DNA from 2 places in the Paenibacillus sp. alder61 genome. Region 2 is predicted to be linked to the other one. Evidence: predicted binding sites of a transcription regulator. Region 2 holds the regulator's gene; the other holds the start of a gene.

Region 1 (6,249 bases), on a different contig from region 2:
GTCATGGATCGGTGCATTTTGGCCAAAGTAAGGCTGCGCGGATGTTCTTTTGCCCATACCACTTTCGACCGGATGGACCTGACCGACGCGGTTCTGGAAAACTGCGACCTGTCCAATGCCGTCTTGCAAAAAGGTGTGATCCACCGCGTCCATTTCAAGGACTGCAAATTGACCGGCATCAATCTGAGCAAGGCCAACCTCGGGTTCGTCACCTTTGAAAACTGTATCATGAACCTGTCCGATTTCGGCGAGGCTTCGCTCAAGCAGGTGCGCTTTACAGGCAGTGTTTTGCAGAATGCGACGTTTTATGGCTGCAAGTTCAAGGATGTGGAGCTCGACGTGTGTGACCTGAACGAAGCGGATTTCAACAACACCTCGCTGAAGGGGATGGATATCAGCACGTGCACGTATGACCGAATCGACATTCCGGTAGACGCACTGGCGGGATGCACCGTGGCGCCCGAGCAGGCGATCGGGTTTGCGAAGCTGTTGGGATTGAAGGTGAAGGGATAGAAGAGGAGTGCCCAGAGCATACATAAACGGGTATCCGAAAGCATCGGAAGGCAGAACTCTGCTGATATGCTCCCCATACAGTAGACAGGTGAAATAATAAAACCTGTTACTGTGAGGGGAGTTTTTTTTCATGCCTACAGACAAGCCCAGTGCTATTGAGAAGTTAGCCATCCTTCAAGAGATTGAAAGGGGCCTTATTGGAGTGAAGGAAGCCGCCAGGAAGCATGGCTTTAATAAGTCCACAATAGCCAAATGGCAACATCGTTATCGGTTATATGGATACGAGGGATTAGAAATCCGCACTCATAATCGGAGTTATTCCGAGAGCTAAAGCACCAAGCGGTTAAGGATTATCTGGATGGGGGGTGTCGCAGAATCAAATCATTGATAAATATCGGATTGCGAGTCGAACGCAACTCGCCAACTGGATTAAGAAGTATAATAGTCATAGCAGTTTAAAAGCCTATACAGGAGGAACAACGGCTATGACCAAGGGACGTTCCACGACATGGCAGGAGAGAATTGACATTGTCCTCTACTGCCTTGCAAATGGACAAGACTATACAAAAACAGCAAGGCAGTTCCAGGTTTCTTACCAGCAAGTATACGGATGGGTAAGGAAGTATGAAGTAGGTGGTCAGGATGCTTTACAGGACGGCAGAGGACGTACAAAGTCGCCTGAAGAGCTAAGCGAAACGGATCAGCAAAAGCTTGCCATGAAGAAGCTCGAGTACGAAAACGAACGGCTCCGAGCGGAGAATGCTTTCTTAAAAAAGTTACAAGATCTCGAAAGGAGGCGTCCCTGAGCCAGCATCGGCAAGAGAAGATCTACCTTGCCATTCAAGCTGTCCAAAAGCAGAGTCACTCAGTATACAGCTTTTATGCAGCTGCCGGGGTGTCAAGGTCAAGCTATTACAAGTGGCTTAACCACATTCCTGGGAAGCGCGAGATGGAGAACAGAGAGCTGACGGAGGTTATGATGTCCTTGTACGAGAAGGTCGAGGGCACCTTCGGTTACCGGCAATTAACACTACATATGTGTCGACAAATGCAAAAAGCGATTAACCTTAAGCGAGTGCAACGACTTATGAAGATTAAAGGAATCCAGTCCGTCATCCGTAGAAAGAAAAGGAAGTACCAGCGTTCTACGCCGCAGCAGGTGGCTGAGAACATACTTAATCGTAAGTTCCAGGCCGAAGCGCCGAATGAGAAGTGGGTAACGGATGTCACGGAATTTAAATACGGTAATGGCCAGAAGGCCTATTTAAGCGCAATCCTTGATCTTCATGACAAATCGATTATTTCCTACGTACTGGGACACTCCAATAATAATCCTCTCGTGTTTCAGACGTTGGATCTAGCCCTGCAGTCAGCACCCGATAGCACACCGCTGCTTCATAGTGACCGCGGTTTTCAGTATACATCACTGCGCTTTAAGGAGCTGTTGGACGAAGCTAAAATAAAGCAGAGTATGTCCCGTGTGGGTCGTTGCATTGATAATGGACCGATGGAATCCTTCTGGGGAACCTTGAAATGTGAAAAGTATTATTTGCATACCTACCGAAGCTTTGAGGAACTCAAAAAGGATATTGATGACTACATACACTTTTACAATTATGAAAGACTACAAGCAAAACTAAACGGCCTCAGTCCAATGGAATTCAGGACCAAGGCCGCTTAATTGACTTTTATTTTTTGTACTGTCTACTTGACGGGGAGCGCTTCAAGCTGGCGGGGGTCTTTTTATTTTATGTTTAAGTTTGGCTAAAGTTTAGTAACTTTTTTATTTTGGATCATATAACAATTGACATACCTTCTTTAATGGGTGAAAATTGAGGAGAATTAATACTCTCAAATATTACCATTATATAAAGAAGGGCTGTATTGATTTTGAATAATATCCCTGAATTTTGTGATGGATACCATTTACCTGAAGGTATTCATGAGTGTACAATAAAGGATATAGAACATGCGTTCTTATTCACGGAAAAAAGAAAAAAACTATGGAGAATGTTCAAGGGGTTAATCAATAGACTTATTGACGTCGGGTTAACACCAAAAGCTATATTAATCGACGGGAGCTTTGTTACAGGAAGAAAAGAACCTGGCGATGTTGATTTTGCAGCGTACATTCCACCGGAGGTTGTTTCTGAAGCATTTACTACCTTGGATGAGCATGATAAGCAGGCAATTACCTTGTTTTTAAATCCAAATAATCAATTAGCCATTAGAAATATGTTTGGAGCGCATTTACTACTGGCTGATTCAGAGGATATGTTGAATCAGTGGGCTTATTTTTTCTGCACTGGCGGATCGAAGGGGAAGCTTAGAGACAAGGATCCGGAAAGAGACCCTGATTGGGTTATAGTTCCTCGAAGCAAGGGTATACTTAAGGTATACTTAGATGGGGGTGAAATCTGATGGTTATTGACACCTTGTCAGAAACAATAGAAAAATTAAAAGAAGCCCAAAAGAACTTGGAAAGAATAAGATCAACTTATAAAGATAATTCTGAATTACTCAACATTTATGAACCTTCGGCAAAATATTTAGTGGACAGCATGAAAGATCGTCTTAATGAATTGTTAAATGAGGAAGTCGATTTGAAATTATCTCAACCTGACAAGGATGTTGACCTTTGGATTCGAATTAATGGAGAGGATTTCCAATCAGGTAAGGGGCCAATTGGCTTGGTTGGTAACTTTTTAAGTAAATTATCTAACGCTAATAGACAATCCTTAAACTTAATTGCAAAAGCTCGTAATATTGATATTAAATCTATTACAAATGAGTTTCCGCTTTCATTCGATCTTACTACAACAGCTACAGGAAGTCTGAAATTAGGTTTGAAATCGCCTAATTTGAAAGTAGATATCGATGATGAACAACTGGATATGTTTAGCTATAATAAGGATCCGTGGGAAAAACTTAGAGAACTAGCTACCCAAAATGAGATGGCTGTTGAATCAATGCAGCTATTATTATCTGCACTTGCTTCAGCAGAAGATGAAGAAATTTTAAGTGGGTTGGTTGAAAAGTATAACGAAAGAGATGTTTTAAAAATTATTCACTATGCTAAGCAGGTTACACCTAGTTCTCAGTCTAATATTGACGCAATTTCCTTTGAAGGAAACAGTGTAACTTTTCGTCAGCGTATAGTCAATACAACCAAACACACGCGTAAACAATTATCAAAACAAGCAAAAAAACTAGTGAATAAAGAATTTGTACATGGTAAGGGGAAAGTACGTGGTGTTGATTTAGACGATAAGAGTTTAATTATTCGACCATTTGTTTTTGAAGATGTTAAGCATGATGAAATAAGATGTTACTTATTAAATGATGATGGTGAGCAAAGTCTTGAACGATTTCTTAAAAAAAGAGTGAAGGTATCTGGCTTTGTTGTTTATTCAAGTAATAATAAATTACTGAGGCTAGAAGCCGAAGAAATAACTGTGGAATAATGAGAAAAAATCCCGCACCTTCACTGGTTAGCGGGATTTTTTCATCATGAACTCTAAAACACCGAATTTCTCAGCATTCATGCGCGAGTCCAATTCCGTATTTTCACACGGGCCTTTTCCACGTCTCCGTAAACAAAATCGATCCTCTCCGGTAACCACTCCCTGACTCACGCCATAAAAAGCCTCTTTCTCCGTCGGCCCCGCGCCAAGCTCGATAAATCCGATTAGAGAGCTATCGTAAAATTTTCTCGTTGAATAGGAACATTTGTTCGGTATATAATATCCGCAGAGGTGATTCGGATATGTCAACGAACAAACTTACGCCGGGGTCGAATATGCTATGCGAGTCCTCCCGCATGATCCTGCCAGAGGATAAAGAGGCGATGTTGCGCGCTCAACATGAGGAAAAACGCAAGAGCCGTCCGGAAATCGATGGACAGCTCACGGAGCAGATTTCGCGTTTTCTGGTCGAGACACATCGCGCTAAACAGCCGGTTAATTTGCGCATGTTTGACGAGTTCGAAGACGTGCGAGTCGTCGGCGTAATTGAACGGCTCGATCTACGGTCCGGCCGCTTTATGGTTGACGGCGAATGGTTCGGCATGGCGGATATACTCGAATTGGGATTCGCGCCAAGAGAATAGGAAGTGAACGTAGAAAAGCGACGTAAACTAAACGGCGGGAGGTTAAACTTTCTACCGGTCCGGGTGAATGGCAGTGGATTCGGATCGAGGATATATTGGCAGCCGAGTAAATGAAAAGACTACAGGAGCAATTATGCCTCTGTAGTCTTTTTTTGTTGTTGGGAGCATGCCCACAACTTGCCCACAAAATATATCAACTTTTGAAATATTCACAGACCCTGTGAAACCGTAAAAGCCGCTTGGATAAAGGATTTCACGTTTTTTAAACGAATTAAATATACGTATTAACTTAAGAGTTATCTAAGGCCGGGTCGCGTCATAGATGCGGAACGTTAGATGAAATTACGATGCAAGTTCTTTTCAAAATCAAAAACTATGAGGTGCATAATGCCAAGACTAATTACATTGGCTGATGGAAGATCAGTAGAAGTTGAATGTGTAAGCTGCGCATTGACAAGTGGTTTGATTTCTTCAACAGGTGGAGTGATTTTTGAATCAAGCAACTTTCATGTCCATCAGGATATTGCTTACCCAATTAAAGGGTTAGTTATATTGGCTTCAAAGAGGCATTTTTACTGTATGGATGAATTAACAGATGAAGAGCGATTAGAATTTATTTCGTTAATCCATAAGCTCAGAAGTGAACAAAGAAAACGATTGGGAATTGATAAGGTCTATTATTTTTATAATGAAGATACAACACACCACTTTCATTTATGGATGGTTCCTAGATATGAATGGATGTATCAATTTGGAAATTCAGTAGAATCATTAAGACCGGCATTATTACATGCAAGGAATAATATGAATGACGATGAGAATATGAAGAGTGTAGAAGAAGGGGTTAGCATGCTAAGAGAGGGCATGAGGGATTTTGTGAGTAGCTCAAGGTAACTTCATCTAACACCGTGTTCATGCATCGGGCTGACGCCCTCGGTTTGGCAGAGGAGTAGTCGGGGGAAGTGGATGCAGCCAGACAACCCTGCGAGGCTGAGTGGCAGAGCCACCAGGGGCTAGCGCTCCTTAAGCCTCTCGGGTTCGTGAACACAAGAACGTTAACTGAAATCAACGATAGTGAAATAAGTACCCCCAAAATCTTTTTCAATCTTTGGGATAAGCTTGTTTAATGTTAGTTCTATTAAGAAGATAATCGGTGCTGGTATGGTGGAAGTCGGCAAGTTTAATGAGTATGGCGGTTGGAATATCAACTTCACCGCGTTCATAATTACTGTATATACGTTGACTACAGTTGAGGTATGCAGCAATTTGAGATTGAGTTAAATCCTTATCTTCACGTAAGCTTCTAATTCTTGGGTACATACAAACACCTCCAACATAAAAATACTCTAGCGAGTAATTCGCTATTGAGATTTAGCGATAAAATCGCTAAAATGTTCTTATGAGAAATACAATGGAGGGAATGAGTAGCTTATTAGAGCAATTGTATTTTGGAGAAATTAGACCAGAAGAAAAGATTATACCAAAGAATCCAGAGTATAAATTGTTGAATAGCGAAATTTCAAACTTCAAGGAGAAGTTACTAACAAGTCTGACGGAGGATGAGGTAGAGCTTCTTGAAAAAATATATGATCTGTTGGGAAAGTCTTCTTCTATATACTCAACCGAAG
Region 2 (6,249 bases):
ACGAAATCGACTTTAAATATGCCGACGCCATCAAGGCGGCGGACCAAATTCAAACCTTTAAGCTCGTCGTCAAGACGATTGCGCGTCAGCATGGCCTGCATGCGACCTTTATGCCGAAGCCGTTATTCGGCGTGAACGGTTCCGGGATGCACTGTCACCAATCCTTGTTCAGAGGCGATGTCAATGCTTTCTACGACGAGAGCGATACGCTCGGCCTGAGCAAAGAAGCCCGTCATTACATGGCCGGGATCTTGAAGCATGCCCGCGCTTTTGCCGCCGTCACGAATCCGACCGTGAACTCGTATAAACGTCTGGTTCCGGGCTATGAAGCGCCGTGCTATGTGGCTTGGTCTTCCAGCAACCGCAGTCCGATGATCCGGATTCCGGCATCCCGCGGCCTCAGCACCCGTGTCGAAGTGCGGAACCCGGACCCTGCCGCTAACCCGTATCTGGCGCTGGCCGTTATGTTGAAGGCCGGTCTCGACGGCATCAAGAACGAACTGCCGCTCGTGGATCCGGTAGACCGGAACATCTATGTGATGTCTGAAGAAGAGCGCGTGGAAGAAGGCATTCCAAGCCTGCCGTCCGACTTGAAGGAAGCGCTCGGCGAATTGATTCGCAGCGAGATCATTACCGAGGCGCTCGGCGACCATGCCTTGACTCATTTCTATGAACTGAAAGAAATCGAGTGGGACATGTTCCGCACGCAAGTCCATCAATGGGAACGCGATCAGTACATGACATTATATTAATCGAGGAATCCCTTGGGGCCGTAGGCTTCAGGGGATTTTTTGTTAGGGGGCATTTGGCGGGGAGACGGTAAGGATTAGGGGTTTCCCCTATTTTGCCCCCCCGTTAAGCCACACCCGTAAGCCAGCCGGACTTTGCATTTTTGTAACCCGTAATAAAAACATCAGCATACATATAAATCTAGTGCCCTCATCAGATAACCTTGGTAACATAGAATTTCTGCATATCTGCATGTTTTTTTCTTGTTCGGAACATAAATTTAAAAATTCCTGCCATTCTGCAGGTATTTTGAACGAAACCGGCTCGTTTCTCTAAAATCGCTAGAAAAACATGCAGATTCGCATCTTTTTCGCATTCCCTCGGGTATCGGCCATAAATACCTGCAGATTTGCATCTCTTTTAAGTTGGAAGGGGTGGAATGTTCACTAGGCAGGGGAGAGCACTGGATATACTTATAGGCAACTGATGTTAACGTCGTCGTCGTCGTGTACTCGTTACTTCGAACGTAGGAGTTGTTTGAATACAACGTAATCCGTCCGCGTGCTAAACGGTTCCTTGTTGTTATTTTGTTTATTAATTGCTTATTTGGCGGACCAGATATGACGGGGGTTATCTCGCATCGTATTTAACTCCGCGACTGATGAAAATCAAGCTTTTGGGCATGCTAACGCCAAGGAGCTGATGCGATATGGTGTTCGCTTTGAAAAAATACCACCGGCGCAGACTTTGGCTGAAAAAGATCTGGCGGGAAGAACGTTCCGGCATGAAGCGGTATTTACCGCAAGACGATTTGACGACGGTCTAACCAGCCAACACTAAAAAAGGCTCCCCGGCTAAGGGAGCCTCTTCATCATACCATCTAGAATAAATTAGTGCAGGTCGCGGAATAATCCGACGACTTTGCCGAGAATAACCACATTCTTGAGCCGGATTGGTTCCATCGTCGAATTCTCGGGTTGGAGGCGGATATGGTCTCTCTCTTTGTAGAAAGTCTTCACCGTCGCCTCGTCATCTTCCGTCATCGCCACGACAATATCGCCGTTGTTGGCCGTCTGCTGCTTACGAACGATCACATAATCCCCGTTGTGAATCCCCGCCTCAATCATACTGTCTCCGACGACGGAAAGCATGAAGATTTCACCGTCCGAGGAGTATTGCTGAGGTAACGGGAAGTAATCTTCAATATTCTCGGTTGCCGTAATCGGCATGCCGGCGGTAACCTTGCCGACAACCGGAACCCGGGTCACGCTGTGGGCGAACATACCGAGCGAATCGGATTCTTCTTGTCCCAGCAGCTCGATGGCCCGCGGTTTGGTGGGATCCCGGCGGATAAATCCCTTCTTCTCCAAACGGTCCAGATGCCCGTGTACGGTAGAGCTGGAGGCAAGTCCGACCGCTTCGCCGATCTCGCGTACCGAAGGAGGGTAACCCTTCATTCGAACTTCGTTGCGTATAAATTCCAAAATAGCCTGTTGTCGGCTGGAAACCTTGGACATAACGATCATCAACCCCATTAGTAACGTTTGGAAAAATTATAACATAGAACTACCGTTCGTACAAACATAAGTTCTAAACGTTTCTATTAAATACGAACAATTGTTCTAAAAAACTATTGAATCAAACAAGTGTTCGTGTTATATTGATATCAGAAAACAAGAACATTTGTTTGGGAGTGATCGATATGCCAAGATATACTACATACCAAAGTATTTATAATAAGCCGGTTGCCCGCTCTTGGAGGGATGCCTTCGGTTTTTCTTCGGTGGAATGGACCCGGCGCATGATGAAGATTGTGTTTCTACTGATTTTGTTGACGATGACCGGTACGGGAGTGGTTTCCGCTTTTGCCGCCGCCAAAGACGGGGATTCTCATGTCAAGGAAACCGTCATTGTTACGCCGGGAGACACGCTATGGGAGATTGCGGTTGCTCATAAGCCGCGGGGGAAGGATACGCGTGTGTATGTAGAGGCTATTAAGCGGGCGAACGGATTAGCCGTGAGCGATATTCATCCTGGGGACATGCTCGTTATCCCGGATTGATTCCGATAGGCGTGGCTTGTTTAACGGCTTTCTAACCTTGTTTATATATAAGTCCTGTTTTGGTGACTATAGATGACTATATATATGAAGAAACTGAAAGAGCTTGGATTAAGGGCCGCCGCCTTGACAAGCTCTTTTTCTCATGTCAAAGTAAGAATTGTTGCCTTAAGAATAAGGATGACCAGACAGGAGGAAATAAAGTGGATATAGATACATTGGTAAAGCGAATCAATGAATTGGCCCGAAAAAACAAGACGGAAGGTCTGACGGAGGATGAAAAGCTGGAACGGGCACAGCTCCGGGAAACTTATTTGCAGAACATCCGGAACAATTTCCGCCAACAGCTGGAATCGATTGAAATCGTGGATAAATAATGCCGGCCGCAAGGCCTGGCTTACATAAACAATAGGTGTAGGAGGAAAGTTCATGGCTTCATTTGACAGGAAGGTTGAACGCAATCGGGTTCGTATGAACAAGAAAGGGAAGGGGCCTAGCCGGATCGGCGGCGGAGGGCAGGATCCCCGGTATTCGTTAGGGCCCAAAGGGGAAGGCGAGGTGTTTAGGGGAAGAAATATCCTGCTTCCGGGAGTTCTGGTTTTGCTGGCTCTCCTTTATGCGGTCGTGGGGCTGATCGGCAACGCTTCGGAAGTCAACTCGATGTTGTTCTGGGTCACCATTGTTCTTTATCTGATCTTGGCGTTGACGATTTTTCTCAGAAAGCCTTATTTGCGGATTCATAAAGGCTGGCTGTATACGTCCAAATTCAACAGAGACCGCGCGTTGGAAGCTAACAACATCAGTAAAATTAAGGTGGGCCGCGGGAAAATCACGATTATTCCGAAAAGCAAAGACGTCAATTGGGTGTTTTACCGTATGCGCAACCGTTTTGATACAGAGGCGATGGGGGAACGTTTGGAGCAGTATGCCAAACTGCATCATGTGTCCTTTGAGAAGGGATAGGGGATAGCGTAGATAAATATAACATCGGTTTTTCACAATTTTGGGGGAGCGTGTGAAGATATGTCCATTAAAGCGGTATGTTTTGATTTGGATGACACCTTGTTGTGGGATGAGCGCAGTATTAAAGAAGCGTTTGAAGCGACCTGCCTAAAAGCGGGTGAAGCGGCGGGGATTGATCCCGAAGCCCTGGAGGAATCGGTCCGCAAGGAAGCCAGAGCATTGTACGAATCCTATGAAACCTTTCCGTTCACCAAAATGATCGGGATCAATCCGTTTGAGGGATTGTGGGCGACCTTCTCGGCGGGGGAGCAGCCGGAATTCCGCCAGCTGGAACAACTCGCTCCCGTCTACCAAAAGGAGTCCTGGCGCCGCGGCCTAAAGGGGATCGGTGTGGAGAACGAGGCGCTCGCCGGGGAATTGGCCGCGCAGTTCGGCAAGGAAAGACGTTCCCGCCCTCATGTGTATGAAGAAACCTTCCGCATTCTCGACGAATTGAAGGGCAAGGTGAAACTGCTTCTGTTAACCAACGGTTGTCCTGCCCTTCAGCAGGAAAAGCTTGACGGTGTGCCGGAACTGTCGCCTTACTTTGATGAAGTTATCATTTCCGGATCCTTCGGGAAAGGAAAGCCCGATCCGTCGATTTTCCGCCATGCACTGGAACTGCTGGGCGTGGAGCCGCAGGAAAGCTTGATGGTCGGCGACAAACTGACGACCGACATCTGCGGCGGACTGAGCGTGGGGATGGTCACGGTTTGGGTCAACCGGCATGGACGCAGCCGTACCGACGAAATTGTGCCGGACTACGAAATCAAACATTTGGCGGAACTGCATGACATCATCGCGAAATACGCTTGAGGGTTTTGAAAAGAATCGAGTGTAGGGAGGAAAGCGCCATGAACAAAAGGAATGGTGTTTGGATCATCACTTTGACCCTGCTGTTTGCGGTGTTATTAAGCGGATGCGGCAAATCGAAGGGGACGGACCATCATGCGGCGACCGATGCCGATGCGCTTGAACCGATTAAAGTGGAGCTTCAGATAAGTCCCGCTGAAGTGGCCGCAGGGGAGCCGGTCAAGTTCGAAGCCAAGGTCACCCATCAAGGTGAGAACGTGGACGATGCCAAAGAGGTTATGTTTGAATACTGGAAAGACGACACGCCGGAGGGTGAACACAACAAGGAAGTCGTTGCCGGCTCGGGCGAAGGGATGTACGTATTGGAGAAGACATTCGAAGAACCGGGTACATACCATGTCATTTCCCATGTGACCGCTCGGGATCAGCATTCCATGCCATCGAAGGAATTTACGGTAAAATAGTCCGCTTTATAAAAACAGGCTGCTTCCATGACGGAAGCAGCCTTGTTTGCGTTTTAGTCAAGTGCTCGACTTACTTTTGAAAGGCAGGGTCTTCATAAGGGTGAGCGATCCATCCGTCTTCCTCGACAAAGAGACGGACGGCCACTACTTTACGTTCATCGGTCAGAGTAAAGAAGTGAGGCGTGTTTTCCGGTACGGAAATCAAATCGCCCGGGACCAGATTGACATCAAAGTAACCGGTCTGCTCGTCTCCCTTGATAATGAACGTACCTGCCCCGGATACGATGGCCCGGATCTCGTCTTCCGAATGAGTATGGATCTGTTCGAATTTGGCCAACAGTTCTTCGATGTTCGGCGTCGCTTCCGAGAGGGTGATCACATCCCAGGTACGGTAACCGCGGCGTGCGGCGAGATCTTGAATCTCGGACTGGTAGGCTTCCAGGACGGCCGCCTTTTGCTCGTCGGTCAGCGAGAAGTTTTCACGCAGTTCATGAGGGAGTTTTTCGGTATCCCAATGTTCGTAGATTACTTCATATTTGTTGAGGAAATCACGAACCTTTTCTTCACCGGAAATAATTTCGTTCGTTTTTCTTATTCTTATTTCGGCCATAGGATTACCCCGCTTTCTGTTGAGTTTGATTGAATTATAGCTGATCGAGCCGCCGTTGTCGACCTTTTCTTTTCATCTAAAAAGCTGGATTGATCAAGGGAGGGCGCGGGTTAGCAATTTTATGATCTCCCTTTCCTTAGGCGCTTTAATCTGATAAACTAAAACTTAACGTTTTACGGGAGGGAACAGATCATGAGTAAACCAGGCTTGGAATCTTTAATAAAAGAACGAATATTGATCCTTGATGGAGCGATGGGAACCATGATCCAGCAAGTGGACCTCAAACCTGAAGATTTTGGAGGAGAGGAACTGGACGGTTGTAATGAAATATTGGTGCTTACCCGTCCGGATGTCATACAAACGATTCATGAACAGTATTTGGAAGCAGGGGCCGATCTGATCGAAACGAATACGTTCGGCGCCACTTCCGTCGTACTTGCTGAATATGATTTACAGGATCGTGCCCGTGAGATTAATTTGGCGGCCGCGCGCCTTGCTATCGCCGCGGCCGAGAAATACAGCACCCCGGACAAGCCTAGATATGTTGTTGGTGCGATCGGTCCGACGACGAA

What was found. The regulator LexA, encoded in region 2, represses DNA repair genes until DNA is damaged. The targets are predictions, from matches to a motif close to CGAACATATGTTCG.
Region 1: the regulator LexA is predicted to act here: its motif matches at 4,236-4,249, upstream of LBW89_RS20575 (YolD-like family protein).

What each region holds. Positions count from the first base shown of each region.
Region 1 covers NZ_JAIUDG010000021.1:41,770-48,018, forward strand. Annotated here, with positions in the region: gene LBW89_RS20545 (pentapeptide repeat-containing protein) at 1-513, shown strand, start outside; partial or broken gene LBW89_RS27960 (IS3 family transposase) at 644-2,194, shown strand; gene LBW89_RS20565 (DUF6932 family protein) at 2,398-2,934, shown strand; gene LBW89_RS20570 (hypothetical protein) at 2,934-3,977, shown strand; gene LBW89_RS20575 (YolD-like family protein) at 4,280-4,621, shown strand; gene LBW89_RS20580 (HIT family protein) at 5,009-5,515, shown strand; gene LBW89_RS20585 (helix-turn-helix domain-containing protein) at 5,723-5,941, opposite strand; gene LBW89_RS20590 (DUF6809 family protein) at 6,042-6,249, shown strand, end outside.
Region 2 covers NZ_JAIUDG010000002.1:257,549-263,797, forward strand. Annotated here, with positions in the region: gene glnA (type I glutamate--ammonia ligase) at 1-752, shown strand, start outside; gene lexA (transcriptional repressor LexA) at 1,620-2,246, opposite strand; gene LBW89_RS03115 (LysM peptidoglycan-binding domain-containing protein) at 2,432-2,791, shown strand; gene LBW89_RS03120 (DUF896 domain-containing protein) at 2,992-3,165, shown strand; gene LBW89_RS03125 (hypothetical protein) at 3,218-3,751, shown strand; gene LBW89_RS03130 (HAD family hydrolase) at 3,812-4,606, shown strand; gene LBW89_RS03135 (FixH family protein) at 4,645-5,067, shown strand; gene LBW89_RS03140 (1,2-dihydroxy-3-keto-5-methylthiopentene dioxygenase) at 5,138-5,677, opposite strand; gene metH (methionine synthase) at 5,870-6,249, shown strand, end outside.